3 regions of the Paraburkholderia sp. TE9906 genome follow, and region 2 is predicted to be linked to each of the others. Evidence: riboswitches for the same ligand, from Rfam matches in the RefSeq annotation. Region 2 holds a riboswitch; each other region holds the start of a gene.
The links. Region 2 has a riboswitch for cobalamin ahead of ACZ9H4_RS14755 (precorrin-3B synthase). Riboswitches for the same ligand answer to the same signal wherever they lie in the genome.
Positions count from the first base shown of each region.

Region 1: it holds a riboswitch for cobalamin, as region 2 does, so the genes downstream of both, ACZ9H4_RS06245 (TonB-dependent receptor domain-containing protein) here and ACZ9H4_RS14755 (precorrin-3B synthase) in region 2, are expected to answer to the same signal.
Region 3: it holds a riboswitch for cobalamin, as region 2 does, so the genes downstream of both, cobW (cobalamin biosynthesis protein CobW) here and ACZ9H4_RS14755 (precorrin-3B synthase) in region 2, are expected to answer to the same signal.

Region 1 is NZ_JBWCCT010000002.1:517,534-527,820, forward strand. It holds gene ACZ9H4_RS06210 (LysR family transcriptional regulator) at 1-16, shown strand, start outside; gene lgt (prolipoprotein diacylglyceryl transferase) at 162-1,067, shown strand; gene ACZ9H4_RS06220 (SIMPL domain-containing protein) at 1,180-1,911, opposite strand; gene ACZ9H4_RS06225 (EVE domain-containing protein) at 2,084-2,542, opposite strand; RNA gene ssrS (6S RNA) at 2,675-2,856, opposite strand; gene ACZ9H4_RS06235 (cell division protein ZapA) at 2,948-3,262, opposite strand; gene ACZ9H4_RS06240 (ATPase) at 3,259-3,615, opposite strand; cobalamin riboswitch at 3,823-4,082, shown strand; gene ACZ9H4_RS06245 (TonB-dependent receptor domain-containing protein) at 4,175-6,166, shown strand; gene ACZ9H4_RS06250 (FecCD family ABC transporter permease) at 6,194-7,255, shown strand; gene ACZ9H4_RS06255 (ABC transporter ATP-binding protein) at 7,252-8,094, shown strand; gene cobT (nicotinate-nucleotide--dimethylbenzimidazole phosphoribosyltransferase) at 8,132-9,193, shown strand; gene ACZ9H4_RS06265 (adenosylcobinamide-GDP ribazoletransferase) at 9,231-10,007, shown strand; gene cobC (alpha-ribazole phosphatase) at 9,992-10,287, shown strand, end outside.
Region 2 is NZ_JBWCCT010000005.1:152,544-162,830, forward strand. It holds gene ACZ9H4_RS14750 (precorrin-8X methylmutase) at 1-5, opposite strand, end outside; gene ACZ9H4_RS14755 (precorrin-3B synthase) at 1-1,665, opposite strand, end outside; cobalamin riboswitch at 1,747-1,925, opposite strand; gene cbiE (precorrin-6y C5,15-methyltransferase (decarboxylating) subunit CbiE) at 2,010-3,428, shown strand; gene ACZ9H4_RS14765 (cobalt-precorrin-5B (C(1))-methyltransferase) at 3,428-4,525, shown strand; gene ACZ9H4_RS14770 (cobalt-precorrin-6A reductase) at 4,522-5,289, shown strand; gene cobM (precorrin-4 C(11)-methyltransferase) at 5,306-6,034, shown strand; gene metE (5-methyltetrahydropteroyltriglutamate--homocysteine S-methyltransferase) at 6,103-8,394, opposite strand; gene ACZ9H4_RS14785 (LysR family transcriptional regulator) at 8,540-9,472, shown strand; gene ACZ9H4_RS14790 (MDR family MFS transporter) at 9,555-10,287, opposite strand, start outside.
Region 3 is NZ_JBWCCT010000011.1:1,793-12,079, reverse strand. It holds gene ACZ9H4_RS26335 (cobyrinate a,c-diamide synthase) at 1-859, opposite strand, end outside; gene cobO (cob(I)yrinic acid a,c-diamide adenosyltransferase) at 995-1,597, opposite strand; gene ACZ9H4_RS26325 (cobalamin biosynthesis protein) at 1,594-2,175, opposite strand; gene cobA (uroporphyrinogen-III C-methyltransferase) at 2,172-3,020, opposite strand; cobalamin riboswitch at 3,265-3,506, opposite strand; cobalamin riboswitch at 3,574-3,853, shown strand; gene cobW (cobalamin biosynthesis protein CobW) at 4,063-5,157, shown strand; gene cobN (cobaltochelatase subunit CobN) at 5,164-8,994, shown strand; gene ACZ9H4_RS26305 (magnesium chelatase ATPase subunit I) at 8,991-10,103, shown strand; gene ACZ9H4_RS26300 (vWA domain-containing protein) at 10,160-10,287, shown strand, end outside.

The DNA of each region.
Region 1 (10,287 bases), on a different contig from region 2:
CGCGGCAGGCGATTAGCGGCGCTGCCGCGAACGCATCGCGGCTCGCACCGTCCAACGCATGCGCCGGATAACGCGCGAACCGCTGACGAACGACTAACCCGCCGCGCGCGAACCGATTACACCAACCCCGCTTCTGAACCTGAACTGCCCATAACAACACGATGCTCATTCATCCGAATTTCGACCCCATTGCCATTCATCTGGGGCCGCTCGCCGTGCGCTGGTATGGACTGATGTACCTCGTCGCGTTCATCGCGGCGATCGTCGTCGGCCGGCTGCGGCTGCGTTTGCCGTTTGTCGCGGCGCAAGGCTGGACCGTCAAGGATATCGACGACATGCTGTTCTACGGCGTGCTGGGTACGATCCTCGGCGGCCGGCTCGGCTATGTGCTGTTCTACAAGGCGAGCTTTTATTTCGCGCATCCGCTCGACATCTTCAAGGTGTGGGAGGGCGGCATGTCGTTCCACGGCGGCTTCCTCGGCGTGACGCTGGCGATGGTGCTGTTCGCGTATCAGCGCAAACGCTCGTGGCTGCAGGTCACCGACTTCGTCGCGCCGATGGTGCCCACCGGGCTCGCGGCAGGGCGCCTCGGCAATTTCATCAACGGCGAGTTGTGGGGCCGCGTGACCGACCCGTCCGCGCCGTGGGCGATGCTGTTTCCGGGCGCCGCGCCCGACGACGCCGCGTGGCTCGCCGCGCATCCGCAACTGGCCGCGCAATGGCATCTGAACGAGGTGTTCGCGCAATATCACATGCTGCCGCGACATCCGTCGGAGCTGTATGAGATCGCGCTCGAAGGCGTCGCATTGTTCTTCGTGCTGTTCTTCTTCTCGCGCAAACCGAAGCCGCTGGGCGCGATTTCCGCGGTGTTCCTGATCGGCTACGGTCTCGCGCGCTTCACGGTCGAATTCGCCCGCGAGCCGGACGACTTCCTCGGACTGCTGGCGATGGGCCTGTCGATGGGCCAATGGCTGTCGCTGCCGATGATCCTCGCGGGCATCGGCATGCTGGTGTGGTCGTATCGCCGTGCACGCCGTGAACCGGCGCAGGCGGTCAGCGCGAGCTGAGCGCTACGGTTCGTCGTAGCGAGCGCACGATGAAAAACGCCACGGCATGCCGTGGCGTTTTCTTTTGCAGCACGAGACATGCTGAGCGCGCAAACGCGGCCGCGCGCTAGCGTTACTTCATCTGCACCGAGCCCGATACGTTGACCGTCACCGTCGACGTGCCGCCTTCGAGCGGCATCGGCGCCATCGTCTTCGCGTCGGCGCTCATGGCGCGCGCGCTCATCATCATCATCGGACGGGGCATCACGCCGCTGTGATTCACGTTGACCTCGCGAATCGAATAGCCGCTGAAGCCAAATGCCTGCGCCGACGACGCGGCCTGATCGCGGAACGACCGGATCGCTTCGCCGGTGAGCTTCTGCTCGGCGGCGCGTTGCGCTTCCGGCGACAGCGAGAACTGCACGTTGCCGACCTGCATGACCGAGGCCATTTGTCCCGCGAGCTTCGACGCCGCGGCGAAGTCATGCGATTCGAGCACGACCTCCGTGCGGCCGCGCCACGCGGAAATACGCCCGTCACGATCGGTGGAGGGGAAGATGGCGAACGAACCCGTGCGGGCCGTCACGCCGCTCACGCCTCGCGCCTTCTGCAACGCCGCGTCGGCGCGCTGATTCAGCGTGGCCGTGAGCGCGGAGGGGTCGCTCGCTTCCTGCTCGTAAAACAGCGTGATATCGACGACGTCCTGCGGAATTTCCGCGCTGGCCTGAGCGTTCAGCGACAGCACGCCCGATGGCTGGGCCTGCATGACGCCTTGCGCGCGGGCCATGGCCGGGGTGAGCGCGAGCGCGACAGGCGCGGTGCAGACGAGAGCGAGTGCGAGTGCCCGTGCGGTTTTTTTCGACATTGCTGGACTCCTTGCTTGAACAGGGTTGTGCACGATTGGCGCGAACGCCACGCAGTGGTGGCATGACGTTTGCGGGCGCGTTTGTGCGCCTGTTAGGCGCTCGTAACCGGAGCTTGGTTCCCTAATTGACGTTGCCTGTCAGGGGCGACGGCGCGTCGAAGTGAGCGAGCCTTCAGGCGAGCCGTGTGGTGATGAAGCGCCATTCGGCTTCGGTCACGGGCGTGATCGACAGGCGATTGCCTTTGGCGAGCACGCGCATGTCCTGCAGTTCCGGATGCTCGCGCAGCGCGGCCAGCGGAATCAGCGGGATTTTCTTCTTGAACACCACGTCGACCAGCAGCCAGCGAGGCGTTTCCTGCGACGACTTCGCGTCGTAGTACGGACTCTCTTTATCGAACTGGGTCGGGTCAGGATACGCGGTGGACGACACTTGCGCGAGCCCCGCAATGCCGGGTTCAGGGCAGCTCGAGTGATAGAACAGCACGCCGTCGCCGACCTGCATCATGTCGCGCATGAAGTTGCGCGCCTGATAGTTGCGCACGCCGGTCCACGGCAGCGTGCGGTGTGGTGCGTGGGCGAGATGGTCGATGCTCGCCTCGTCCGGTTCGGACTTCATTAGCCAGTAGCGCATGAATCGAATTGAACGTTAAAGGTTGGACGACGTGAAAAAATCGAAACCTGTGAGGCGAGGCGCACCCACAGACACGCCAGCGGACGCACAAAGAAAAACGGCATCGAACCGAAGTCCGATGCCGTTCTAGATAAGGTCCCCGCCTTAGCCGCTAGGCCGGCATCCTGAACCGGGGGTTCAGAATTGGTCGCAGTTAGCAACACTTCGGGTACATCAGACAGAGTGACGCGCACGCCCGTGCTACAAATTTCCGCAACCGTGCACATGGCATTGGTTCAAGGAATATATGACCTTGGCGAACCAGGCAGGGAAGCTAAACCGATGAAACTTAAACGATAGAACTCAAACGTTTGCGGAGACTTCGCTTTGTTTGAATTCGCGGCAGATCTCAGGACCGGCCGATACTTACTGCATGCTGTACTGCTGAATCACAGTACCCAGTTGTTCGTTCATTTGCTGCATTGTACGCCGGATTTCCTCAGCGGGAAATGCTTCTCCGTGTCGTACGCTCGATTGCAGCCTAAGCAGTTCCGATGCCAGCGACAGCGCAGCCATGACAGCAATGCGATCCGTGCCGCGCACGTTGCTGTTATTGCGGATCTTCGACATTTCGGCGTCGACGCGTGCCACCGCTTCGAGCAGCGCGCCTTCCGTTTCCGGCGAGCATGCAAGGCGATAGGGCACGTCGAGAATCGATACTTCGATCTGCTTGGCGGTCATGCGTTTTCTCCGTGGCGGGTAACCTCGCTCTGCGCGTCGGCAGCGTCCTGAACCGGCTCGAGCAGATCGAGCTGGTTGTCAGGCTCGCTGCTCGCGCGAGCCCGCGGCAGTTTCTCGAGAATCGCATTCAGGCGCACCTGAGCGTCGTCGATCTTGGCGGACAGCGTGTCGCGCTCCGCTTGCAGTGCATCGCGCTCCTCGCGCAGCAGCGCAAGTTCCGTGCGCGTGGCATCCAGTTCGGCACGCGATTGGGCGAGTTGATCTTCGAGCGCGAGCCGCGCTTCATTGTGGCGCTGGCTGATCGCAATCAGCTTGCCGATATTCTGTGAGAGTGATTCGAGTTCGGTGAGCATGTGCTGCGTCCTCTAAAGACATCGCATTTTAGCGCGGAATATTGCAGGTTCCGACAATTGTCTCGTTTCGAGACGTAACAACATCGCTATGTGCAGGCTTTTCCCGACCATATGATGAAAAAGTACTCGCCCATCGGACAATAACCTGCACTTAACAGAACGGATTGCGCCCGGTTTGACCTTTCTTGACGCACGTCGAGGGCGCTCCTAAACTGCCGGCACTCTGGTGCCCGCGCCGCTGTTCACAGTGCGCGCAGTTAAACGGGAAGCAGGGCGCGCCACTCATCGAACTGAACGCGCGAACCTGCGCTGCCCCCGCAACGGTAAGCGACCGCATTCGTCATGCAGGTCGGTCCTGATCGCGTGTCTGAAAGTTCAACATGCGAGTGTGCCACTGCGCGTTACGCGTGGGAAGGCGGGATCGATGTGTCGTTAGCCCGGATACCGGCCAGAGGGAGAGGCACGTCCCCCGCGAAATGCAAGAAAGCGCGGGCGCTTCGTTATGCATCGGCCTGCGGGGAAGCGGGCCGCGCGAGCTATCCACAGGAATCGTCATCCCATGCTGTCCCCCATCGCCCGCGCGACGCTGCTTGCTTTTGCGGGCTTGCCGCTCGTCGTGCACGCGCAAACCGCGGACTCGTCGCCGGGTTCGTCCGCCGGTTCGTCTGCTGCTTCGGCCGGCGCTTCGGCCACCTCCGCGGCGCCTTTGTCGGCTCAGCCTTCGTCCGCCTCCGATGCCAGTGCAAAAACCAACGCACAGGCGAACGCCGCCGCGCAGAATGCCACGCCCGCCGTGTTGTCACCAGTCGTCGTGACCGCGGAGCGCGGGCCGCAAGCGCTCGCGGACGCGATCCCGCAGACCTCGCTGTTCGATCAGCAGGATCTCGCCGATACCACCGCGACCGACCTGCCCGGCCTCCTGCAACTCGCGCCCGGTGCGCAAATCTCGCGCACAGGCGGGCCAGGTTCGACGACGAGCGTCTATTTGCGCGGAGCATCGTCGACGCAATCGCTATTGCTGATCGACGGCGTGCGCGTCGACTCGGTGAGTCTCGGTGCGCCGCAACTCGCGCAGATTCCGCTCGACCAGATCGATCATGTCGAAGTGGTGAACGGCAACGTCTCCGCGTTATACGGTTCGGGCGCGATCGGCGGCGTGGTGCAGGTGTTCACGAAAGAGGGCGGCGATCATCCGCCGCGTTTCAACTTTTCGGTGGGCTACGGCAGCTATCACACGCAAACGCAGCAGGCAGGCGTGAACGGCGCACTCGACAAAGACGGCCGCACGACCTTCAGCCTCTCGCTCGCGCGTTCGAAGGACGACGGCTTTTCATCGCTCAATCCGCAACAGGCGCCCGGCGCCAATCCGAATGCGAACGGCTATCTGAACGAGAGCGTCACGGGGTCGTTGCGTCACAAGTTCAACGACCGCTGGGACGCGGGCGTCAACTATTTCCAGTCGAACGGCAATAACAGCTACGACAACGCGTACGGCGTGCCGACCGATCTGAACAACCTGTACAGCAAGGTGCGCCAGGCGTCGGTGTTCGCGAACGGCAAGCTGACCGACTGGTGGACCACGCACTTCATCGTCTCCGAAGGCGACGACCGCAGCGTGTCGAAGACCAACGGCATCTACAACGGCCGCTTCGATACCGACAATCGGCAGTACACCTGGCAGAACGATTTCGCGTTCGCCGCGCGGCAGAAACTGCAGGTGGGCTACGAGCATCTCGATCAGAGCCTCGACTCCGATACGTTCGCGGCGCCGGATCGTCATGTGGATTCGGGCTTCATCGGCTACACGGGACGTTTCGGGCGCAACCAGTTTCAGGCCAACGTACGGCACGACCAGTATTCCGATTTCGGCGGGGCGAACAGTTACTATCTCGGCTACGGTTTCGACATCACCGAACACTGGAAGGCAACCGCAAGCTATTCGGATTCGTTTCGCGCGCCGAGTTTCGACGATCTCTACTATCCGATCAGCGGCAATCCGTCGATCCAGCCCGAGCACAGTCATTCGCTCGAAGCGGCGTTGCAGTACGCGTCGAACGCGCTCGGCGTGATGCGTCTGAGCGTATTCCAGACGCGCTATTCGAATCTGATCGACTACGCGCAGGTGACGCCCGGCATCTATCTGGCCGAGAACGTCGGCCGTGCGAAAGTGCAGGGGCTCGAAGGATCGTGGAGCGGACATGTCGGCGAGACGGACGTGCGCGCGTCGCTGACGCTGCAAAATCCCGTCGACCTCGACAACGATGTCGACCTCGTGCGGCGCGCGCGGCGATTCGGCTCGCTCACTGTGAATCGCGGCATCGCGGGATGGCGCGTCGGCGGCGAGTGGATCGTGAGCGGCCCGCGCGAGGACAGCAGCGGCAAGCTCGGGGGCTACGGCGTCGTGAATCTGTCGGCGCGCTACAACATCACGAAAGCGTGGTACGTGACCGCGCAAATCCAGAACCTGTTCGACAAGGACTATGAAACGGCCTACTCGTATAACTCGCCGGGACGCGGCGCGTATGTCACGATCGGTTGGCAGCAGCAGTGACGGCTTTGCCGCGTTGAGCGTGCGCGAATGAGCCGGCATCCTGGTTCGATGCCGGCCGCCGTGCGCGTGATGAACGCGAAACGGGCGGCCGCCATCTGGCTCGTTCTTGCGATGCTCGCGCTGGCGGTGCTGATGGCGTCGCTCGCGCTCGGCAGTGTGTCGCTCGCCCCGTCGCGCGTGCTGGCGGCGCTGCTGCCGTCGCATGGGTTGTCTGGGTGGCCGGGCGAGTCGGCGGATCTTGCCAGCGAGATCGTGCGCACGCTGCGTTTGCCGCGCGCGCTGGCCGGCTTCGCATGCGGCGCGTTGCTGGCGTTGGCCGGCGCGCTGCTGCAGGTGCTGTTGCGCAACCCGCTTGCCGAACCGTACATATTGGGCGTGTCGGGTGGCGCGGCGAGCTTCGCGCTGGTGGCGATGATCGCCGGCAGCGCATGGTGGATCGTCGATGCCAGCGCATTCGCCGGCGCCTTCGTATCGATCCTGCTGGTGCTCGGTCTCGCGCGCCGCGAGTTGTGGCGCGGCGAGCCGCAGGACACGTCACCGCGTTTGCTGCTGACCGGCGCGGTGATCGCGGCGGGGTGGGGCGCGCTTATCACGCTGCTGCTCAATCTCGCGCCCGACAGCCGTTTGCGCGGCATGTTGTTCTGGCTGACCGGTGACCTCAATGGCGGCGCGTTGCCGTGGACCGCGCTCGTTGCGCTCGCCGTCGCGTTGCTGGCCATCGTGCCGGTGGCCCCGCGCCTGAACGTGCTGCTGCGTGGCGACGCCGCTGCGCAAGCCTTAGGCGTCGCGGTGATGCCGCTGCGTTTGCGCGTCTACCTGGTGGCGTCGCTCGCGGCGGCCGCCGCAGTGACGACGGCGGGCACCATCGGCTTCGTCGGTCTGGTGGTGCCGCATATGTTGCGCCTCGCGTTCGGCAACGATCAGCGCATGCTGTTGCCTGCCGCCGCGCTCGGCGGCGGCGTCGCGGTGATGGGCGCGGACCTGATCGCGCGCACCGTGATTGCGCCGGCGCAATTGCCGGTCGGCGTGATCACGTCGATCGTCGGCGTGCCGGTGTTCCTCTGGATGCTGTTGCGCAAACGCCGATGACGCAAGCTCATACCAATCTCGAACCCGCCGTGCTCAGCGTACAACGCCTGACCTTGCGTGCCGGCGCGCGCACCTTGCTCGATGGGTTCACGCATACCTTCCATGCGGGCGAGATCTGGTGCGTCGCGGGCCCGAACGGCGCGGGCAAGACCACGCTGCTGTCCACGCTCGCGGGTCTGTTGCGCCCAGCGGCGGGCCATGTCGAACTGGATGGCGTGCGCATGTCCGACTGGGCGCCGTTGCCGCTCGCCCAGCGGCGCGCATTGATGCCGCAAAGCGCACCCGACGCGTTCAGCGCGAGCGTGCTCGACATCGTGACGTTGAATCGCTTTCCGCATCTGAGCGGCTGGGGTTGGGAGCGCGAAGCGGATCGCGTGGCCGCCCATGCCGCGCTGGACCTGCTGGGTCTCGCCGACTTCGCCGCGCGTGACGTGCTGTCGTTATCGGGCGGCGAACGTCAGCGCGTCGCGCTCGCGGCGGTGCTGTGTCAGGACGCGCCGTTGTTGCTGCTCGACGAACCGTTGTCGCATCTCGATCTGCATCATCAGATCGACTGTCTCGAAGCGCTCGCCGCATGGACGCGCGAGCCGCGCCGCACCGTGATGTTCTCGTGCCACGACCTGAATCTCGCACGCCGCTTCGCGACGCACGCGCTGTTGCTCGACGGTGCGGGCGGCGTGCATGCCGGACCGGTGCATGATGTGCTCACGCCCACGCTGACGAGCCGCGCATTCGGCTATCCGTTGATTCTGATTCGCGACGGCGAACACGAGGCGCTGATTCCCGCGCCGCGTGCGCGTCACGAATCGCCTGCCGGTTATGACACATCGGCAGGATAATCGCTCGAACCAAACACTCTCATTTCAGACCACGCTTATGACCTCCTTGCCACGCCCGGCCGGTTTGCCCGAAGTCGCACCGCTCGATCAAACGCTACGCGCCGAGCTGCAACACATCATCGATACCAAGACCAAGCCGCCCGGCAGCCTGGGGCGGCTCGAAACGCTCGCGCGGCAGATGGGCCTGATTCAGCGCAGCACGCAGCCGACGGTGCAGCGCCCGGCGATGATCGTGTTCGCCGGCGACCACGGCATTGCCGCGGAAGGCGTGAGCCCGTATCCGCAAGCGGTGACTGCGCAGATGGTCGCCAACTTTCTTGCGGGCGGCGCGGCGATCAATGCATTGAGCCGCGTTGCCGGCATCGAACTCGAAGTGGTCAATGCCGGCATCGCGACGCCGTTGCCGTCGACCGACGGCCTCGTCGATATTCCGGTGGCGAGCGGCACGCGCAACTTCGCGCACGAACCCGCGATGACGCATGCGCAGGCACTCGCCGCGATGCAGGCGGGCGCGGCGCGCGTGCATCATCACGCGGTGCTCGGCACCAACGTGATCGGCTTCGGCGAGATGGGGATTGCGAACACGTCGTCGGCCGCGTGTCTGATGAGCCGTGTGTGCAACGTGCCGATCGACGAATGCGTCGGCCGTGGCACCGGTCTCGACAACGCGGGGCTCGCGAAAAAGCGCAACGTGCTCGCATCGGCGCTCGCGCAGCATGCTGGAGCCACGGCGCCGCTCGACGTGCTCGCGACCTTCGGCGGTTTCGAAATCGCGATGATGACCGGCGCGTATCTCGCGGCCGCCGAAGCGCGGATGACGATCCTCGTCGACGGTTTCATCGCGACTTCCGCGTTGCTGATCGCCGATGCGTTCGCACCGAACGTGCGCGAGTACTGCGTGTTCGCGCATGCGTCGAACGAAGCCGGGCACCGGCGCATGCTCGATCATTTCGGCGCGCTGCCGTTGCTGTCGCTCGACCTGCGTCTCGGCGAAGGCACCGGCGCGGCGCTCGCGGTGCCGCTCTTGCGCGCCGCCGCGGCGTTCATCAACGAAATGGCGAGCTTCGATTCGGCGGGCATTGCGAATCGCGAAGCCTGATCCGCATGACGGCAACTGACTGACACCCGGCCCATCCATGAACCCGCTTGCGGAACTGCGCTATTTCTTCACGGCGCTCGGTTATTTCACGCGCGTGCCCGTGCCGCGCTGGGTCGGCTACGAGCCGCATTATCTGAATGCGGCCGCGCGCTACTTCCCTTTGGTCGGCGCATTGGTCGGCGCGTTCAGCGCGCTGGTCTATCTGATGGCGCTGCGCGTGTTTCCGGCGGGCGTGGCGGTATTGCTGTCGATGGCCGCGTTGTTACTGGCGACAGGCGCCTTTCATGAGGATGGTCTCGCCGATTGCGTCGATGCGTTCGGTGGCGCATATAACCGCAGCGATGCGTTGCGCATCATGCATGACTCACGCATCGGCGCTTTCGGCGCCATCGCGCTGGTGATCGCGCTCGCGTTGAAGTGGCAGACGCTCGCGGCATTGCCGCCGGTGCGCGCCGCAAGTCTGATGATTGCCGCGCATGCGGCGAGCCGCGCGTGCGCGATCAGCTATCTGGCCACGCTCGAATATGTCCGCGCCGAAGGCAAGGCCAAGCCGGTCGCGCAGCGCCTGAGCGGCCCTGCGTTGCTGTGCGCGGCGTTGTTCGGCTTACCCTGGCTGCTGTGGCCGAATGGGCCTGGCGTGCCGGACTGGCGCTTCGCGGCCGTGACGTTGGCGGTGCTGATCGCGCTGCGGTTTGCACTGGGCCGCTATTTCGTGAAACGCATTGGCGGCTATACCGGCGACTGTCTCGGCTTCGCGCAGCAGATCTTCGAATTGATCATCTACCTGGTGGGGCTTGCATGGATATCGTCCTGATTCGCCATCCCGCCGTCGCGCTCGACGCGGGCGTGTGCTATGGGCACAGCGACGTTGCGCTCGCCGCCGACGCCGCGATTTCGTCGAGCGCGCTCGCGTTGAAGCTCGCGAAGTTGCAGGTGCCGGCGCCGCGCGTGTTGATCTCGAGTCCGCTCACGCGCTGCTCGGCGCTCGCCGCCGAGATAGCGAACGACTTCGGTTGCGTGCTCAGTCACGATGACCAGCTGATGGAAATGAATTTCGGAGAATGGGAGACGCAGCGCTGGGACGAGATCGATCG
Region 2 (10,287 bases):
AGCATCTGTGTTACTCCGGGCGAGGCGTTCGAGCGTATCGGCGGCCTGTGCGATCGTCAGTTGGTGCGCGACGCAGTGGCCGAAGCCGGCTCGGCCGTCGCGTCGATAAAGGTCATAGAGGCCGGGGGCGGCGGCCAGCAGCGTGTACGGCGCGCAATGCGCGGCGGCGCACGAGCGCGTGCAGCCGCTCAGGTGCACGTCGACGTCGGCGGGCAGCAGGGCGGCGAGGCGCAGCGCGTCGGCTTTGGTGTCGGCGAGGCCTTTGGCGCAACCGCTCGAACCGGCGCACGCGATCAAACGCGTGATGGGTTGTGCGGCATCGCAGGCGAGGCCCAGGGCGTTCAGTTCGGCCAGCGCGACGGGCAGTGCGTGCGTCGGAATGTCGGGCAGCAGCACGCTTTGCCAGGGCGTCGCGCGCAGCGTGCCGTTGCCGTGGCGTTGCGCGAGCGCGGCGAGGCCGTGCAGCGTGGCGGCGTCGAGGCGGCCGAGCGGCGGCTGGCCGCCCACGTGCCACATGCCGGTTTCGCGTTGAGCGTGGGCGCCGAGACGGAGCGCGGCATCGGCTGTGGTGCTGCGGCGCCATTCGGTGAGCGAGGCGTCGCGTGACAGCGGGAAGTCGACGTAGCGTTGGGCGTGCTGCAACAGTGCGTCGGCGGAATGCGTGGCGAGCAGGTCGCGCATGCGGAGGGCGTCGGCTGGTGCGAGGTCGAGGAACGTATGCAGCAGCGCGCGCACGAGCGCGGGGACTTGCGAGGGGAGGACGGCGGCCAGGGGGGGGTGGCTGTGAGTGTGCGCGGAGGAGTCGGCGCGTGAGATGCGCGTGGTCGTGTTGCCGGTCGGCGTGGCCGGGAGCGGAGGGACAGGAACGACAACACCCGCGGCCGCATGGGTTCGCGCGTTCGTAGCCGCGTCAGCTTTTGCACCTGCACCTGCATCGTCGCACGTAACCGCGTTTGCGTTCTCCTGCGCCTCGACACCCGGACACCCGGCGAAACCGAACACGAACCGCACACCATCATGGCTCAAAGTCGCCGCGAGCCACACATCGTGTGGATGATCGACCCTCGCCAGACGCTCGCCGCCATCCAGCAGCAGCGCGAATTTCGGCGACAGCGCCGCAAAGCGCATTTCGCTTTGCAGCAGCGTGAGCAACTCCGCGCATAGCGGTGTGGTGTCGATCAACGCAAACGGATCGCGTCCCGCAGCGGGGCTGATCATCACGTTGCGCACGTCGTCCGCGGCGCTCATGACGACGGCATTCGAAGCGTGGTTTGCGTGCTTTGCACCTGCTGGGTCCGCGCCACTCGCCGTAGCGGTGTTCGCCACGTCGGCCGCGTTCGCGCCTGGCCGAGGCATCGTCATCGGCCCAAGCCCGGCCTCGACCAGCGCCGCGATCAACGCCGCTTCGTGCCCCGCGCGCACGCCACGCACCTGCAGGTTCGCCCGATTGGTCAACTCGATCACGCCCGCCGCGTGCCGCGTGCTCGCATCGGCAATCACTTGCGCCTCGTCCGCATTCAACTCGCCGCCCGGCAGCTTGATCCGGCAGATGCCACCATCACGCGCGGCGACGATGCGCAGCAGCCCCGGACATGCCGATGGCCGCGGCGTCGAAGCCGCGTGGAGCAAGGCAGTGGAGGGCGAAGCTTGAGTCAAGACGGACACCGGTTTAGCGTCGCGCGACGGCCCGAGCAAGCCGCAAGGCGGATTGCTGCGGCATCGGTACACCCCGCCCGATGTTGGCTGGCACGAACAGTCTCGCCGGCAGGTCTCCTGGCTGGCAGGTCATCGTCCACCGCAGCCTTCCCGGTCAAACCAGTGGCGCGTAGCGCAGGCGGACTCGCTGCATACAGTTGCGGGGGCAGCCACAGTGGCACTGTGTTCCCTCTTCGGCCCCGAAGGGCACCGGCGGCTGTATTATGCCTTTTTTCGAACCGCGCAACGAGGCTGGACGCTTTGACCGGCGTGGCGCGGCGCATTGATTGAAGACACAGAATGAGGATGGTGGCATGCCGGCGTGGCTGACCGTGGTGGGCATTGGCGATGACGGCTTCGCCGGTTTGGGGCGGCCCGCGCGGCGTGCGTTGCTGACGGCGTCGGTGGTGTACGGCGGCGAGCGTCATCTGGCGATGCTGCCCGCGCGCCTCGCCGCGCGCCGCGCCGCGTGGCCGCGTCCGTTCGATCTCGCGCCGCTGCTCGCCGAACGCGACGGCGCCGTGTGCGTGCTGGCGAGCGGCGATCCGATGCTGTTCGGCGTCGGCGCGATGCTGGCCCGGCAGTTGCCTGCGCAAGAGTTGCGCGTGCTGCCTGCGCCGTCGTCGTTGTCGCTCGCGGCCGCGCGGCTCGGCTGGCCGTTGCAGGACGTCGCGACAGTGTCGCTGGTGGGCCGTCCGTTGGCGACGCTGAATGCGTATCTGCACGACGGCGCGCGCGTGTTCGTGCTGAGCGCGGACGGGCACACGCCCGCGACGCTCGCCGGCGTGCTGAACGCACGCGGCTTCGGCGCGACGCGGATGAGCGTGCTCGAACATCTTGGCGGCGAACGCGAGCGCCGCATCGACGCTCGTGCGGATCAGTGGAGCGCGGGCGAGTTGGCCGCGCTGAATCTGATCGCGCTCGAATGCCGGGCGACGGTGGGCGCGCCGCGTTTGCCGCTGACCTGCGGCTTGCCCGACGAGGCATTCCGTCACGACGGCCAGTTGACCAAGCGCGACGTGCGCGCGATCACGCTCGCGCGCCTCGCGCCGACGCCCGGCGAATTGCTGTGGGACGTGGGCGCGGGCAGCGGTTCGATCGGTATCGAATGGATGCGCGCGCATCCCGCTTGCCGCGCGATCGCGATCGAAGCGCGTGTGGAGCGACAGGGCTTCATCGAACACAACCGCGACGCGCTGGGCGTGCCTGGGCTGCAACTCGTCGCGGGCCGCGCGCCTGCTGCGCTGGATGGCTTGCCGGTGCCGGATGCGGTGTTCATCGGCGGCGGGGTGACGGTGCCGGGTGTGCTGGACGCGTGTTGGGCGCGTTTGCGCGACGGTGGACGGCTGGTGGCCAATGCAGTCACGTTGCAGGGCGAGGCGGCGCTGGTTGCGTGGCGCGAGCGGTATGGCGGCACGCTCACGCGTATCGCGCTCGCGGACGCGCAACCGCTCGGCGGCTTCGATACGTGGCGGCAGGCGTTGCCGATCACGTTGCTCGAAGTGACCAAAGCGGCTCGCGGCAACGGCGAGGCAAACGGCGTGCGGGCAACGGAGAGTGGCGGCGGTGAAATTGCCATGAATGGTGCGAACGCCGGAGACGGCACGAGCGGCACGAGCGGCACGAGCGGCACGAGCAATACGAGCAATACGAGCAATACGAACAGCACGAACAGCACGAACAGCACGAACAGCACCACCGCCCATCACTCCGCTTCACCCCGCCAACCGTAATGCGCGAAGAATCCCCCGAACACGCCGCGCCGCTGCGTAGCGGCTACACGACCGGCAGTTGCGCCACGGCGACGTCGCTCGCGGCGGCGCGTCTGCTGCTCGCGGGCGTGGTCAGCGAGGTCGCGGAGATCGTGTTGCCGAAAGGCCAGCATGTGCCGATGCCGCTCGTGTTCTGCCGCCTGCTCGCCGCCGGCGCTGACGGCGCCGAAGCAGGCACCATCAAGGATGCCGGCGACGACCCCGACGTGACCCACGGCGCGCTCGTGTTCGCTCGCGTGCGCCTGATCCCCGAGCCGGAGGTCGTTTTTCGCGCCGGACCGGGCGTCGGCACGGTGACGCGCGCGGGCCTCACGCTGCCGGTCGGCGAGCCGGCGATCAATCCCGTCCCGCGCAAAATGATGACCGACCATCTGACCGACCTCGCGGCCGAGCACGCGTATCGCGGCGGCTTCGAGGTGACGATTGGCGTTGAAGGCGGCGAAGAGCTCGCGCTGAAAACGATGAACCCGCGCTTAGGCATACTCGGCGGCCTGTCGATTCTCGGCACGACGGGCATCGTGCGGCCGTTCTCGTGCTCGGCGTATATCGCGTCGATCCATCAGGGGATCGACGTCGCGCGCGCCAACGGCTACACGCATCTGGCCGCCTGCACCGGCAACGCGAGCGAAGACGCGATGCGCGCGCGTTATGCTCTTCCGGATATCGCGCTGATCGAGATGGGCGACTTCGTCGGCGCGGTGCTCAAGCATATGAAACGCGCGCCGGTCGACCGGCTCAGCATTTGCGGCGGGTTCGGCAAACTCAGCAAGCTGGCGGCGGGCCATCTCGACTTGCATAGCCGCCATTCGAGCATCGATCTCGAACGGCTCGCGACGTGGGCCGCGGAGCAGGGCGCCGATCCCGCCTTACAGACGGCGATTCGCGCGGCCAACACGAGTCAGCAGGCAGTGGCGCTCGCGCACGCGCAGCAGGTGCCGCTCGGCGATATCGTCTGCGGGCACGCGTTGGCGGTGGCGCGCGCGATCGTGCCGCCGCAGGTGAATGTCGAGATGTTCGCGATCGACCGCCAGGGCGTTGTGATTGGAGCGGCGCGATGATGCGGGTCCTGTTGCTCGGCGGCACCGGCGACGCGTTGAAGATCGCGCGCCAACTTGGCGCCGCGCACGTGTACAGTCTCGCGGGTCTCGGCAAGGTGCCGGACGATCTCGCGTGCACGGTGCGCGTCGGCGGCTTCGGCGGCAGCGAGGGCCTCGCACGTTACATCGCAAGCGAACGGATCGGCCTCGTGATCGACGCGACGCATCCCTACGCCGCGCGCATCAGCGCAAACGCGTTCGGCGCGTGCCGCGCGGCGGGCGTGCCATGCTGGGCGCTGCGTCGTCCGGGCTGGCAGCCGCAAGCCGGCGACGACTGGCGCATGGTCGGCGACTGGAACGAGCTGATCGCCGCGCTAACGCCGTTCAGGCGACCGCTCTTCACACTCGGCCGTGAGCCGCTTGCACATCTCGACGAGATTCCGCCGCGGCAGTTCTGGACGGTGCGCTGCCTCGATTCGCAGCCGGACACCGCGCGCTCGCGCATCCTCGCGGCGCGCGGCCCGTTCAGCCTCGAAGGGGAGCGCGCGCTTTTCGCACTGCAAGCGTTCGACGTGGTGGTCAGCAAGAACAGCGGCGGCAGCGCGACCGAAGCGAAGCTGGAGGTCGCGCGTGAACGCGGCTTGCCGGTCATCATGTTGCGTCGTCCGGCGTTGCCGCAGGTCGATCGGGAATTCGACAGCATCGCCGGTTTGCTCGATGCGTTACGCGCTCATCGGGTGCCGCTGCGAGCCGAACAGCACGCCCCCGGCGCCACGGGCAATTGAATCATTGGAGTCTTGAATGACGGTGTTTTTTATCGGTGCGGGTCCTGGCGACCCGGAACTGATCACGGTGAAAGGGCAGCGCCTCGTGCGCAATTGTCCGGTGATCCTGTACGCGGGTTCGCTGGTGCCGGCCGCGGTACTCGAAGGTCACAGCGCGGAGCAGGTCGTCAACACGGCCGAGCTCGACCTCGATCAGATCGTCGCGTTGCTGAGGGCCGCGCATGACAAAGGGCGGGACGTGGCGCGCGTGCATTCCGGCGATCCGTCGCTGTACGGCGCGATCGGCGAACAGATTCGCCGCTTGCGCGAGTTGCGCATTCCATACGAGATCGTGCCTGGCGTGACCGCAACGGCTGCGTGCGCGGCGGCGCTCGGTTGCGAACTCACGCTGCCGGATGTGTCGCAGACGCTGATTCTCACGCGCTACGCGAGCAAGACGACAATGCCCGAGGGCGAACAGCTCGCCGACCTCGCCCGGCATCGCGCGACGATGGCGATTCATCTCGGTGTGCGGCATCTCGCGCGCATCGTCGATGAATTGCGCCCGCATTACGGCGGCGCGTGTCCGATCGCGGTGATCTATCGCGCGAGCTGGCCGGATGAAGAGAAGATCACCGGCACGCTCGACGACATCGTGAGCAAAGTGCAATCGAGCGCGATCGAGCGGACCGCGCTGATTCTGGTCGGCGAGGTGCTGGCCGCCGAAGGTTTCGCGGACTCCACGCTGTACGCGAAGGGCGGTTGATCGGCATGCGTGCGCCAAGCCCATCCGTGAAGGTTTGCATCACGGACAGGCTTGCGAAGATAGTCGAACTAGTGAGCCAATTCGGGCTGCCGCGTCGCCAGCTTCGCACGCAAGGCCTTCGCCGCCCGCACCATATTCGTCAACGCCGCTTCGGTCTCGGGCCAGCCGCGCGTCTTCAGGCCGCAATCCGGATTGACCCACAGGCGCTCGGCCGGGATCACTTCGCACGCGCGCTCCAGGAGCCGCAGCATCGCGTCCGCGCCCGGCACGCGCGGCGAGTGGATGTCGTAGACGCCCGGACCGATTTCGTTCGGATACGCGAACTCGCCGAAACCGTCGAGCAGTTCCATCGCCGAGCGCGAGGTTTCGATGGTGATCACGTCGGCGTCCATCGCGGCGATCGAGGGCAGGATGTCGTTGAATTCCGAATAGCACATATGTGTGTGAATCTGCGTCCGGTCGCCGACGCCGGCCGCCGAGATCCTGAACACACGCGTCGCCCAGTCGAGGTACGCGGCCCAATCGCTTTTGCGCAATGGCAGGCCTTCACGAAACGCCGGTTCGTCGATCTGGATGATGCGGATGCCGGCCTTCTCCAGATCCACTACCTCGTCGCGGATCGCCAGGGCGAGTTGCAACGCGGTAGCCGAGCGCGGCTGGTCGTCGCGCACGAACGACCACTGCAGCATCGTCACCGGGCCGGTCAGCATGCCTTTCATCACGCGCGGCGTGAGCGATTGCGCGTAACGGGTGGTGTCGACGGTAATCGGTTCCGGGCGATAGACGTCGCCGTAAATGATCGGCGGCTTCACGCAGCGTGAGCCGTAGCTCTGCACCCAGCCGTTTTCCGTGAACGCATAGCCCCACAACTGCTCGCCGAAATATTCGACCATGTCGTTACGTTCGGCCTCGCCATGCACGAGCACGTCGAGTCCCAACGCTTCCTGCCTGCGCACGGCGAATTCGATCTCGGCGCGCATGCGCTGCAGGTAGTCGAGTGCACGCAATTCGCCGCGTTTGTAGGCGGCGCGCGCCTGACGGATCGACGCCGTTTGCGGAAACGAGCCGATCGTGGTGGTCGGCAGCAACGGCAGGTCGAGCGCTTCGCGCTGCAGGCGATTGCGATCGGCGAACGGGCTATGGCGTTGCGCCATCGCGTCACTCACGGCGGCCACGCGTTTTTGCACCAGCGCATTCACGACCGCGCTCGAATGACGGCGTGCGTCGAGCGCGAGGTCGGCGGCGGCGAGCGCCGGCTCGGCCGCTGCGGAGTCGCGTAATGCAAGCGCGAGCGTGCTGACTTCGTCGAGTTTTTCAGTGGCGAACGCGAGCCAGGATTTCAGATCGGCGGCGAGCTTGTTTTCGGCGGCGAGCGAGACGGGCACGTGCAGCAACGAGCATGACGGTGCGATCCACAAACGATCGCCCCATTCGGCATGCAGCTCACGCAACGATTCGACAATGGCGCGCAGATCGGCGCGCCAGATATTGCGTCCGTCGATCACCCCCGCCGACAACACCGCATGCGAGGGTAACGCCGCGCGCCACACGTCGAGCTGTTGCGGCGCACGCACGAGGTCGAGATGCACGCCCGCAATGGGCAAGCGGGCCACACGCTGGGCGTGTTCCGCTGCGGTGTCGAAGCAGGTGGCCAGCAGCACTTTCACTTCCGACGTGCCGAGCACGTCATACACGGCAGAGAATGCTTCGAGCCACGCTGCGGGCAGATCGGCGCACAAGGCCGGCTCGTCAAGCTGGACCCATTCGATGCCGCGCTGCTTGAGCTTCTCCAGAATGCGGCTGTAGCGGTTGACGAGCTTCGGCAGCAACGACAGGCGGTCAAAACCCGGCACATGACTCTTCGACAGCCACAGGTACGTGATCGGCCCGATCAACACCGGCTTGACCGGCACGTTCAGTGCGAGCGCTTCGTCGAGTTCGTCGAACAGCCACTCGACGCCGCCGTCGAACGAGGTCTGCGCGCTGAGTTCGGGGACCAGGTAGTGGTAGTTCGTGTCGAACCACTTGGTCATTTCCATCGCCGGCTGCGCGGCGTTGCCGCGGGCGAGTTCGTAGTACTGCGCGAGCGATAGCCTGCCCGCGTCAAAGCCGAAACGCTCCGGCAATGCGCCAAGCAGTGCGCTCAACGTGAGCATCTGGTCGTAATAGGCGAAGTCGCCGACGGTGATGAAATCCAATCCGGCGTCCTGCTGCAGGCGCCAATGGCGCGCGCGCAACTGACGCGCGAGCTCACGCAATTCGGATTCGCCGGTTTCGCCGCGCCAGAACGATTCCTGCGCGAATTTGAGTTCCCGCTGCGCGCCGATGCGCGGAAAGCCGGAGATGTGCGTGCGGGCCATGTGAAGTCCTCTTGTGCGTGGTGTGCGTTGTGATGAATTGGCGCTCAGTGTGAAAGTCGCGCTATGATTCATCAAGCGACATGTTTTCACCAATGTATGAGCCATATTCATATCCGGAAAAATTCTTCCCGCACGGAGCCCCAGCATGCTTGAGCTTCGTCACCTGCGTTCGCTCATCGCGATCGCCGATTCCGGCAAGCTGGTTGCCGCTGCCGAACGCGTTCATCTAAGCCAGTCCGCGCTGTCGCATCAGATCCGCGATATCGAGGCGCACTACGAGGTGTCGCTATTCGAGCGCACCCGGCAAGGCCTGCGCTTCACGGCGGCGGGCGAGCGGCTGCTGGCGCTCGGCCGTGAGACGATCGCGGCGCTCAGCGCGGCGGAGCGTGATCTCGTGCGCCTGAAGGGCGACACGCGCGGCGAATTGCGCATCGTGCTCGAATGCCATACCTGTTTCGACTGGCTGATGCCGGTGATGGACGAATTCCGCCGGCGCTGGCCCGAGGTCGAGGTTGACCTCGTCGCGGGTTTTCATGCGGACCCGCTGCGTCTGCTGAGCGACGCGCGCGCCGACGTGGTGATCGGCTCGAAGCCGGCCACGCGGCGCAGCCTGCATATCGCGCCGCTATTCCGTTTCGAGATTCTGGTGGTGATGGCCAACGAGCACCGGCTGCGCAACAAGCGCCGCGTAGTCGCGGACGATCTGCGCGACGAGACGCTGATTACCTATCCCGTGCCCGAGGCGCGCATCGACCTGATCCGCGAAGTGCTCGAGCCCGCCGGCATCAAGCTCGAACGACGCACGGCCGAGCTGACCATCGCGATCATGCAACTGGTGGCGAGCCGCCGCGGCATCGCGGCGCTGCCGAATTGGGGCGTGAAGAATTACGTCGATCACGACTACGTGCAGGCCAAGCGGGTCGGCAAGCAGGGCTTGTGGAGCGAACTGTACGCGGTGGCCGCGAAGGGCTTCGCGAGCCGGCCTTACTTCGGCGATTTCGTCTCGATCGTGCGGGACACGTGCGCGGCGCAACTGGATGGCATCGAGTTGCTGACGCCCGAAGGGGCGGCGGGCTAAGGGGGCGTTGCACGCACGGCGGCGTGCAATCGGGCTGGCGCGGCAAGCTTGCACCCGCCGCGCGCACCATCCATCCGTGCTGTCAATCCTCGAGCGGCGACAACGCCTCGAGCGGCATCTTCTTCTCCGAACCGATGTGAATCGCCGGCACGAACGCGAGCAGCGCCACCACGAAGATCGCGATCACGAAGATCGAAACGAACGTCAGATGCAGCGACTGGTGCAACACCAGACGGATCATGTCGCTATCGCCGAGGCTCGCCACCTGATTCTGCAGCAGCGCTTTCAACTGGTCCGACGTGACCACCGCCGTGCCCTGCGAATGACTGAGCCCGAAGTTGAGTACCGCGCCGAACAGCGTCGCGCCGAGCGTGCTGCCGAGATTGCGCGAAAAGATATTCGACGCAGTGGCGCTGCCGCGTTCATCCGTCTTGACGATTTCCTGGATCAGCACCAGCGAACTGACGCTCGACGTACCCATGCCGAAGCCCATGATCAGCGAGCCGAATGCGGCGATCAGCGGCGAGCCGCCCGGCGACAGGAACAGTAGCAGGGCAGCGCCGAGCGGCACGAACGCGCTGCCGCCGATCAGGATGCGCCGCAAGCCGAGGCGGTGGAACGACTTCGCCGCGAGCGTCGCGCCGGTGGGCCAGCCGACCATCATCATCGTGAGCGCGAGACCGGCGACCACCGGCGAGCGATGCAGCACACCCTGCACGTACATCGGCAGGAAGGTGGTCGCGCCCATCAGGATCATGCCGGACAACAGGGTCGAGCCGTTGCACGCGGCAATCGGCCGGCGGCTCCAGAGCGCG
Region 3 (10,287 bases), on a different contig from region 2:
AGAGCGCGTGGGCGTCGTCGGGCAAGACCTCGTCGGCGAGCGGCGAAAAATAGTCGACCCGCGCGCCGAGCGCTTCCAGCAACGCGACGTTGGCCGGATAGATGAACGAGAACGCGGCGTCGCGGGCAATCGCGATGCGCTTGCCTTCGAGCAGGCGCGGCAAGGCTTGCGGCGCCGGCGCGCCGAACTCGACCGGCGGTGGCAAGGCGGTGAGCGCGGTCTGGGCGAGCGTGTCGGCGGCGCGGTTCAGACGCGCGTCCAGATCGTCGATCTCGGCCGCCTGGTGCAGGCCGAGGTGGCGGTCGGGCAACGCGATTTCATCACTGGCTGCGATGTGTCCGCACCAGCGCAGCCCGGCGGGCAACGCCTCTTCGAGCATCTGCGCGTGGCGCGCCGAGCCGACGCGATTCGCGAGCACGCCATGAAACGGCACCTGCGGGCGAAAGTGCGCGAGGCCGAAGGCGACCGCGCCGAAGGTCTGCGCCATCGCCTTCGCGGAAATCACTGCGAGCACCGGCACGCCGAAGACCGTCGCGAGATCGGCGCTGCTCGGCGTGCCGTCGAACAGACCCATCACGCCTTCGATCAGGATCAGATCGGCTTCGGCCGCCGCCTGTGCGAGCAGATTGCGGCACGCGGCCTCGCCGACCATCCACAGGTCGAGCGACAGAACCGGTGCGCCGCTCGCGCGCGCGAGGATCATCGGATCGAGAAAGTCCGGGCCGGTTTTGAAGACGCGTACGCGCCGTCCCAACCGTTGGTGGTAGCGCGCGAGACCGGCGGTGATCGTGGTTTTGCCCTGCCCCGAAGCGGGAGCGCTGATGAAGAGCGCGGGGCAGGCACGGGAGGAAGTCTCCATCGGGCGCGCTCCGGAGTTAGTCTTCTGTGCAGACGCCCCGGTGGACGTTCCTTGGGAGGGCACCCCGCAGGGCGCGGAGGCCTCTCCCTGTTGGGACGCTCCTGACGAAGTGCCGTTGGGCCGCTCGGACATCGCTCAGAACTCCACGCCGCGCTGCGCTTTCACGCCTTGCTCGCGGTACGGATGCTTGACGATGCGCATTTCGGTGACGAGGTCGGCGGCTTCGATCAGCGCGTCCGGTGCGTGGCGGCCGGTGACCACCACGTGCAGCATCGCGGGGCGCGCCTTCAGCACCGACAGCACTTCGTCGAGCGGCAGGTATTCGTACTTCAGCACGGTGTTCAGCTCGTCGAGGATCACCATCTGGTACTCGCCGCTTTCGATCATCCGGCGCGCTTCGTCCCAGCCTTTGCGGGCGGTGGCGATGTCGGCGTCGCGGTTCTGCGTGTTCCAGGTGTAGCCGTCGCCCATCGTGACGAAATCGCAGTTCGCGATCGCGCCGAGGAAGTCTCGCTCGGACGTATGCAGCGCGCCTTTGATGAACTGCACGACGCCGAGCCGCATGCCGTGTCCGAGCACCCGCACGGCCATGCCGAACGCGGCGGTGGTCTTGCCCTTGCCGGTGCCGGTGTTGACGATCAGCAGGCCTTTTTCGACGGTCGCGTTGGCCTGCTTCTTCTCGTGGCCTTCGCGTCGGCGCTCGGTCATGCGTTGATGCGATTCGGGGTCGGTCTTCATCGAAGGTCCTGTCGGTGAGGGGCGTGGTTGGGTGGTTCGTCACCGGCGTCGGTTGCGGCCGTGGCGATTGCCACGGTGACGCCGCCGTGGTGCGTTTTGGAGACTAGGAGGCGGGTGGTTAGGAGGCGGGTGGTGGGTGCTGCCGGTGCAATTGCTACGGCACCACGTGCGGCGAGCGTACCCGCAGCCGCCACAGCCGATATTGCGCCCGCATCGGGTGCGGTGTGCGCCGCGCGTGCGCCACGCACAGTCGCCGCTACGAGCGCGGCAGGCTCACACGACGCCGCGAGCAGCGCACACGGTTCGCAGACGCCGTCCACGCCGAGATGCTCTCGCACGGCGTCCGACGGTTTCGCGACTGCGATTCCTGCGATCTGCGCACGGCTGAAGAGTAGCAACGGCAGCGCGTGACGCGCGCAGAATTCGAGCAGACCCGGCTCGTCGGCTTTGGTGTCGACCGAAGCGACTGCGCGAATCCGATCGAATGCATGTGGACCGAGCGCGGCGCGCACGGCCGCTTCGATCTGCGCGGCCGGCGTGTTCAGGCGGCAACCAATGCCGACGCTCAGCGTTTTCATTGGGAGGCCGTTCCGGGAGTCGAGGCAGCGGCGGAATCGGCACTGGCAACGGAAGTGCCATCAACGTCGGAGCCGCCATTGGCGCCAGCACCAGCCGCCCCATGCGCCACGTCCGCCTTGACCGCCGCACGAGCCAGCGCCAGCGACGCCACCCCGCCGATCACCACGATCGCCGGCGAGCCAAGCCCCGCACGCGCGACAGCATCGACGAACTCGCCGAGCCGCGCGAGCACGTGACGCTGTTCGGGACGCGTCGCCGATTCGATCGCCGCGCACGGCGTGTCGGCGCGCATGCCGGCCGCGAGCAGCGCGGCGGTGATCTCGCTCAGGCGCCGCATGCCCATATAAATCACCAGCGTCATCTGGGTAGCGACGAGCGCGGTCCAATCCGGCTCGCCGCTGCCCGCGCCGTGTCCCGTGACGAACACGACGCCCTGCGCGTAATCGCGATGTGTGACCGGGATGCCGATTGCCGCGGGCGCGGCAATCCCCGCCGTGATGCCGTTGATCACTTCGACCTCGATGCCCGCTTCGTGCAGCGCCTGCTGTTCCTCGCCGCCACGGCCGAACACGAACGGATCACCGCCCTTGAGGCGCGCGACGCTGCGCCCGGCCCGCGCATGTCCGAGCATCTGCGCAACGATGCCGGCTTGCGGCGTGGACGGATGCCCGCCGCGTTTGCCGACGTACACGACCTGCGCGTCATCGCGCGCGAATTGCAGCACGTCGGGATTGACCAGGTCGTCGACCAGCACCACGTCGGCTTGCGCCAGCGCGCGGGTGGCCTTCAGCGTCATCAGTTCGACGTCGCCCGGGCCCGCGCCGATCAGCCACGCGCGGCTCATCGCGGCGGGCATGGCGCGCGCCATGGCGTCACCGGCGGGAAGGGGCGAAGCGGGCAACTGCGCCCAGCGGCGGAGATTGAAATCATGCGGTGCAACGGATTCGGGCTCGGCGAAAACGCGGCCGGTTCATGGCGAATCCCGCGAAAGTACGGCTCATGCGGAATACGCGAACGGACGCGTCACGTCGTGCTTCAGCGCCTTCACATCCGTCCCTCGCGGATTCCGGCGGCCGGCGGCGTAACGTGCGCCGCCTCCGCGTCTGGCCGGTATCCGGGCTGGCGGCCTCATGCGCTTTGCCTTCCCGTGCCGGATTCGCCGGACAGTGGCATCGAAAAAACGCATGCGCGGCAGGGCTGATGGAACAGCGCGCCGCAGGTCGCTTACCGTTGCGGGGACAGCACAGGTTGAGCGCATGACGCGCTGCCTGTTTCCCGTTTAACTGCACACGCGAACGCATGTGCGGGCACCAAACGCGCGCATACGATAGCACATGGCACCCCGCCCGATAAGCGCTTGCGGCCTGCGTTTTCTTGACTGCACGGGGCCGCGGGCCTACACTCGCACGCACTTTGGTGCTCGTGTGCGCGCTCGTGCGCATGCAGTTAAACGGGAAACAGGGTGCCCGCCTGCATTGGACCGGGTCAACCTGTGCTGCCCCCGCAACGGTAAGCGAAAAGTGGCGTCGGTTGCATCGACCGACGCTGCGGAGCCGGCTTCGATGTCCACGCGCAAGGCCGCGTCGGCATATCACCACTGGGCGAGAAATCACTCGTCCGGGAAGGGGAAGCGGCGCTTTCGCCAGCCCGGATACCGGCCAGAATACGCAGGATGCCCGCCGCGGGGATGCGACGGCGCGTTCATGACCTCACACCCGCTTTCTGTTTACCGTTGTCGCGGCAACGCCGTCGTTCGTCCCCGTGTGTTGTGATCGTGCCGGCTTTGGCAGCGCGTGCGCCTCGTGCGTGTCCGGCCGGCCAGCCCATGCAGACAGACGCGCGAACGTACCGGCGGCCCCGGGCAACGCCTACGGATGGACCTCACGATGCAAACTCAAATGCGCAAGATCCCCGTCACCGTCGTCACGGGCTTTCTCGGCAGCGGCAAGACCACGCTGCTGCGGCATATTCTTCAGCATGCGGGCGGCAAGCGCATTGCGGTGATCGTCAACGAGTTCGGCGAACTCGGCATCGACGGCGAAATCCTCAAAGGCTGCGGCATCGGTTGCGATGAAAACGGCGTCGAAACCGAAGGGCAACTGTATGAACTCGCGAACGGCTGCCTGTGCTGCACCGTGCAGGAAGAGTTCTTTCCCGTGATGGAAAAGCTCGTCGAGCGCCGCGAGCAGATCGATCACGTGCTGATCGAAACCTCCGGTCTCGCGTTGCCCAAGCCGCTGGTGCAGGCGTTCAACTGGCCGCAGATCAGGAACAGCTTCACCGTCGATGCGGTCGTCACGGTCGTCGACGGCCCGGCTGCCGCCAGCGGCCAGTTCGCCGATAACCCGGTGGCCGTCGACGCGCAGCGCAAAGCCGATCCGAATCTCGATCACGAGTCGCCGCTGCACGAACTGTTCGAAGATCAACTCTCGGCGGCCGACCTCGTGATCCTGAACAAGACGGACCTGCTCGACGACGCGCAGCAGGGCGCGGTCGAAGCGGTGATCCGCGAAGAGATTCCGCCGCAGGTGAAGGTCGTGCGCGCGCAGATGGGCCAGCTCGATCTGCATACGTTGCTGGGTCTCGAAGCAGCGTCGGAGGAAACGATCCACTTGCGCCACGACCACCACGGGTCCGCCGACGACGCCGATCACCACCACGACGAATTCGATTCAGTGGTCGTGCAGGCGAATGCGCCGTCGCGTGAAGCGGTGATCGCCGCGCTGCAAGCGCTCGTCGAAGCGAACACGATTTACCGCGTCAAAGGCTTCGCGGCATTGCCGGGCGCGCCGATGCGTCTCGTGATCCAGGGCGTGGGCCGGCGCTTCGACAGTTACTTCGATCGACGCTGGCAGCCCGGCGAAGGGACGCAAAGCCGCTTCGTGCTGATCGGCGAAGACCTCGATCAGGCCGCGTTGCAACGCGCGTTCGATGCGGCGCTCGGCGTCGTGTCGTCGCGCGCCGCAGCCAGCGAGGCGTAAGCGCTCATGCATCTGCTGCGCACGACGCCGGGCGGTTTCGTCGACGATACGCAGGGCGTGATCCGTATCGATCAGCAGCCCGCCGACATTGTCGTGCTCAGTTCCGCCGACACCACGCTGTCCCTGCTCGCGAGTGTTTTTCCGCGGTTGGGCGAGGGCTTCCCCAGCGTGCGACTCGCGAACGTCACGTATCTGCGGCAACCGGCCTCGGTCGATTTCTATCTCGAGGATGTGCTGCAGCACGCGCGCGTGGTGGTGGTCGATCACCTCGGCGGCGAGGCGTATTGGCCATACGGCATCGAGCAGGTGGTCGCGCTGGCGGAGCGCAAACAGCAAACGCTCGCAATGTTTTCCGGCGACTTGCAGGAAGATCCGAACCTGCTCGCGCGCAGCACCGCCGCTGCCGATCTGTGTCATCAGCTCTGGCGCTATCTGCGCGAGGGCGGTCCGCAAAATGCCGAGGCGTTTTTGCGCTGCATCGCGCACCGCGCGTTCGGCTGGGGGCGCGAGCCTGCGCCGCCGCGCGCGTTGCCGGCCGCCGCGCTCTATCATCCGCGGCACGACATGCCGACCATCGCCGACTGGCAGGCGCGCTGGCAAGCCGGCGCGCCGGTCGCGGCGATCCTGTTTTACAAGGCGCATCTGCAGGCGGCCAACACGGCGGTGTTCGACGCGCTGATCGACGCGCTCGAAGCACAGGGCCTCAATCCGTTGCCGATCGCGATCACGTCGCTGAAAGACGCGATGAGCCGCGACGTCGTGCAGACATTGTGCGCGCAGCACGAGGTCGCGCTGGTGTTGAATACGACCGCCTTCGCCGCATCCGCGATCGACGACCCCGCGCCGCTCGCGCTTGCCGGCGACGCGCCGGTGTTCCAGGTGATCCTGAGCGGCGGCAATCGCGACGACTGGCTCAAGGACAACCACGGCCTCAATTCGCGCGATATCGCGATGCATATCGCGCTGCCGGAAGTGGACGGACGCATCATCACGCGCGCGATCAGTTTCAAGGGGCTCGCGTATCGCTGTGCGCACACCCAGGTCGACGTGGTGCGTTATCAGCCGGACCTCGAACGGGTGGGCTTTCTCGCTGAATTGAGCCGCCGCTGGTGCCGTCTGCGATCGCTCGATAATGCGGACAAGAAACTCGCGCTGATTCTCGCCAACTATCCGATGAGCGAAGGGCGCATCGGCAATGGCGTGGGGCTCGACACGCCGGCGTCGGTGGTCGGCATGCTGGCGATGCTGCGCGACGAGGGCTATCGTCTCGCGGACGAATTGCCCGCCGATGGCGATGCGCTGCTGAGGAAGCTCACGCAAGGCGTGACCAACGATCCGGTCGTGCGCGATCTGCGCCCCGCGTTGCAAAGCCTCGCGCTCGACGACTATCTCGCGCATTTCAACGCGCTGCCCGCCGAGGCGCGTCAAGCACTGAACGCGCGCTGGGGTACGCCCGACCAGGACCCGACCCTGCGGCGCGGCCGTTTCCTGATCGCGGGCTGGCGCTGCGGGCAGGTGTTCGTCGGCATCCAGCCGTCGCGTTCGCGCGAGCAGGGCGATTATGCGAGCTATCACGACGCCGAACTGGTGCCGCCGCATGCGTACCTCGCGTTCTATTTCTGGCTGCGTCACCAGTTCGGTATCGACGCGGTCGTGCATGTCGGCAAGCACGGCAATCTCGAATGGCTGCCCGGCAAGAGCGTCGCGTTGAGCGAGGCGTGCTGGCCCGATCTGATCCTCGGGCCTATGCCGCATCTGTATCCGTTCATCGTCAACGATCCGGGCGAGGGCAGCCAGGCCAAACGCCGCGCGCAGGCGGTCATCGTCGATCACCTGATGCCGCCGCTCACGCGTGCCGAAAGTTATGGTCCGTTGCAGGATCTGGAGCGCCAGGTCGACGAATACTATGAAGCGCTGATGGTCGATCCGCGCCGCTCGAAGCTGCTACGGCGCACGATTCTGGCGACCATCGTCGAGCACAAGCTGCATGAGGAGTTGAGTCTCGCGGAGCCGAACGGCGAGGACGACGAGGACGTGCTGCTCACGCGCGTCGACGCGTGGCTGTGCGAATTGAAGGAAGCGCAGATTCGCGATGGCTTGCATACGTTCGGGCAATCGCCTGCCGGTGTGCAGCGGCGCGACACGTTGCTCGCGTTGGGGCGCTTTCCGGTCGGTGACGGGCGAGGCGCCAGAGCCGGCTTGATCGATGCGTTGGCACGCGATCTGCGGATGGATCATCTGTTCGATCCGTTGTCGGTGGATTGGTCGGCGGTGTGGGACGGCCCGCGTCCCGATGTGTTGCAGCAGGTGAGCGACGCGCCGTGGCGGCATGGCGGCGACACGCGCGAACGGCTCGAGTTGCTGGCGGCGCAAATGTTGAGCGGCGTGTGCGGCGACCGGGCCGATGCAGGCGAGCTGCGCGGCGCGATATCACGCGCGACACCGCCAGCCGGTGCGCTGCCGCAAGCGGAGCAGGTCATCGAGCGCTTGCGCGACGACGTGCTGCCGAGGCTCGACGCCTGCGGTCCACAGGAAATGCTGCATCTGAAGCGCGGCCTCGAAGGGCGCTTCGTGCCGCCGGGGCCGAGCGGTTCGCCGTCGCGCGGACGGCCCGACGTGCTGCCCACCGGCCGCAATTTCTATTCGGTCGACACGCGCGCGGTGCCGACGCAAGCCGCGTGGTCGCTCGGACTGAAATCCGCGCAGCAGTTGCTCGAGCGGCATCTGCAGGACAAAGGCGATTATCCGCGCGCGATCGGGCTCTCGGTCTGGGGCACCGCGACGATGCGCACCGGCGGCGACGACATCGCCCAGGCGCTCGCGCTGCTCGGCGTGCGGCCGAAGTGGGCGCCGGGCAGCCATCGCGTGACCGACTTCGAGATCATGCCGATCGAAGCGTTCGATCGTCCGCGTATCGACGTCACGTTGCGCGTGTCCGGATTTTTCCGCGACGCCTTTGCGAACGTGATGCATCTGTTCGACGCCGCTGTGCAGGCCGTTGCCGAACTCGACGAACCCGAAGCGCTGAACCCGATTCGCGCGCGTGTGCTGCGCGAACGCGATGCGCTGATCGCGCGCGGCATGGATGCCGCCGAGGCGCGCCGGCGCGCCGGCTGGCGCGTGTTCAGCGCACGGCCCGGCGCGTATGGCGCGGGTCTGCAGGACATGATCGACTCGCAGCAGTGGCAGACCGACGCCGATCTCGCGGACGCTTATCAGGCGTGGGGTGGCTACGCGTACACGCAGAAGAACGCGGGCGAAGAAGCGCGCGATGAGTTCGGTGCGCGCCTCGCCGCGCTGGACGTGGTGCTGCAGAACCAGGACAACCGCGAACATGACCTGCTCGATTCGAACGACTATTACCAGTTCCAGGGCGGCATGGTCGCGGCGGTTCGGCATCTGGCCGGCACTCAGCCGAGCGTGTATCACGCCGATCACAGCAATCCGGCCGCGCCGCGCGTACGCACGCTGCATGAGGAGATCGCACGCGTGATTCGTTCGCGTGTGGTCAATCCCAAGTGGATCGACGGCGTGAAGCGTCACGGCTATAAGGGCGCGGCCGAGATCGCCGCGACCGTCGATTATCTGTACGGTTACGATGCGACCGCGCGGGTGATCGCGGATCATCAATATGCGCTCGTCACGGATGCTTATCTGAACGACGCCGATACGCGCGAGTTCTTGCAGCGGCACAATCCGCATGCATTGCATTCGATCTGCGAGCGTCTGCTAGAAGCGATGCAGCGGGGATTGTGGCAAGCGCCGGGCGAGTACCGTGCACAAGTCGAAGGACATCTGCTCGCGAGCGAGCAGCAGATCGAAGGAATGCAGACATGAATGCAGCGACGCCAGCAATGAGCCGCCAGGCGGCCGAGGAGCCGCGGCGCAATCAGCGACCCGGGTTTCCGTTTGCCGCGTTGATCGGGCAGGCGCCGTTGCAGCAGGCGCTGCTGCTGGCCGCGATCGATCCGGGGCTGGGCGGCGTGCTGGTCAGCGGGCCGCGCGGCACGGCCAAGTCGACCGCGGCGCGCGCGCTCGCCGAGTTGCTACCGCAAGGGCAACTGGTGAATTTACCGCTCGGCGCGAGCGAAGACCGTCTGATCGGTACGATCGATATCGAAACCGTGCTGCGTGACGGCTCGGTGCGTTTTTCTCCAGGCCTGCTCGCGAAAGCGCATCACGGCGTGCTGTATGTGGATGAAGTCAATCTGTTGCCTGATGCGCTCGTCGATGCATTGCTCGACGTCGCGGCGAGCGGCGTGAACACCGTCGAACGCGATGGCGTTTCGCATAGCCACGACGCGAGCTTCGTGCTGATCGGGACGATGAATCCCGAAGAAGGTGAACTGCGGCCGCAATTGATCGACCGCTTCGGCTTGATGGTGGAGTTGCAGAACTGTTTCGAGCCGCAAGTGCGTCAGGCGATCGTGAAAGCGCGGCTCGCGTTCGATCTCGATGCGCAGGGCTTTCGTGCAGGCTATGCGGCGCGGCAGGCGGCGTATGTCGAGCGGATTCGTGCGGCGCGCGAAGCGCTGCCGCAACTCGCGTTCGACGACGCCGTGCACGCGCATGTCAGCGCGTTGTGCATCGACGCGGCCGTGGATGGTCTGCGCGCTGATCTCGTGATGCTGCGCGCGGCGCGGGCGTTGGCCGCACTGGAGCAGGCGGTCGCGGTAACGGCGGAGCATGTCGACCGGGTTGCCGAGGTGGTGTTGATTCATCGGCGTCGTCAGCGTGACGAGCAGGCAGGTGGCGATGCGTATGAGAGCGAAGCGCGGCGGCAAGCCGCTGCGGGCGGCACTGCGGATCGACCGGCTGGATCTGCAGCGGATGCCGCGTCGGCTCCCCCCGGCACCGACGAGAACGACTGGGGCTACCTGCCGCCCGAGCCGGCCCCGACCAGGCAAGTCAAAGGCGTCATACCGCTTGGCGCAAAAAAACGCTGAGCCATCGGAAGGGCGCCGCCGCTGACACGCGCAGCGGTTTTCGATGGCGAGGAGGCGTGGGTGCGAATTCGCGCAGCCATTTGCGGGGCGATCCGCGCGGCAAGCCGGGTAAGCGCATCACCTGGCCGCTAACGCTTGCCGCGAAGCGCGCGGCGCCGCTGCGTGCAGATCACCTGCGCTTCGT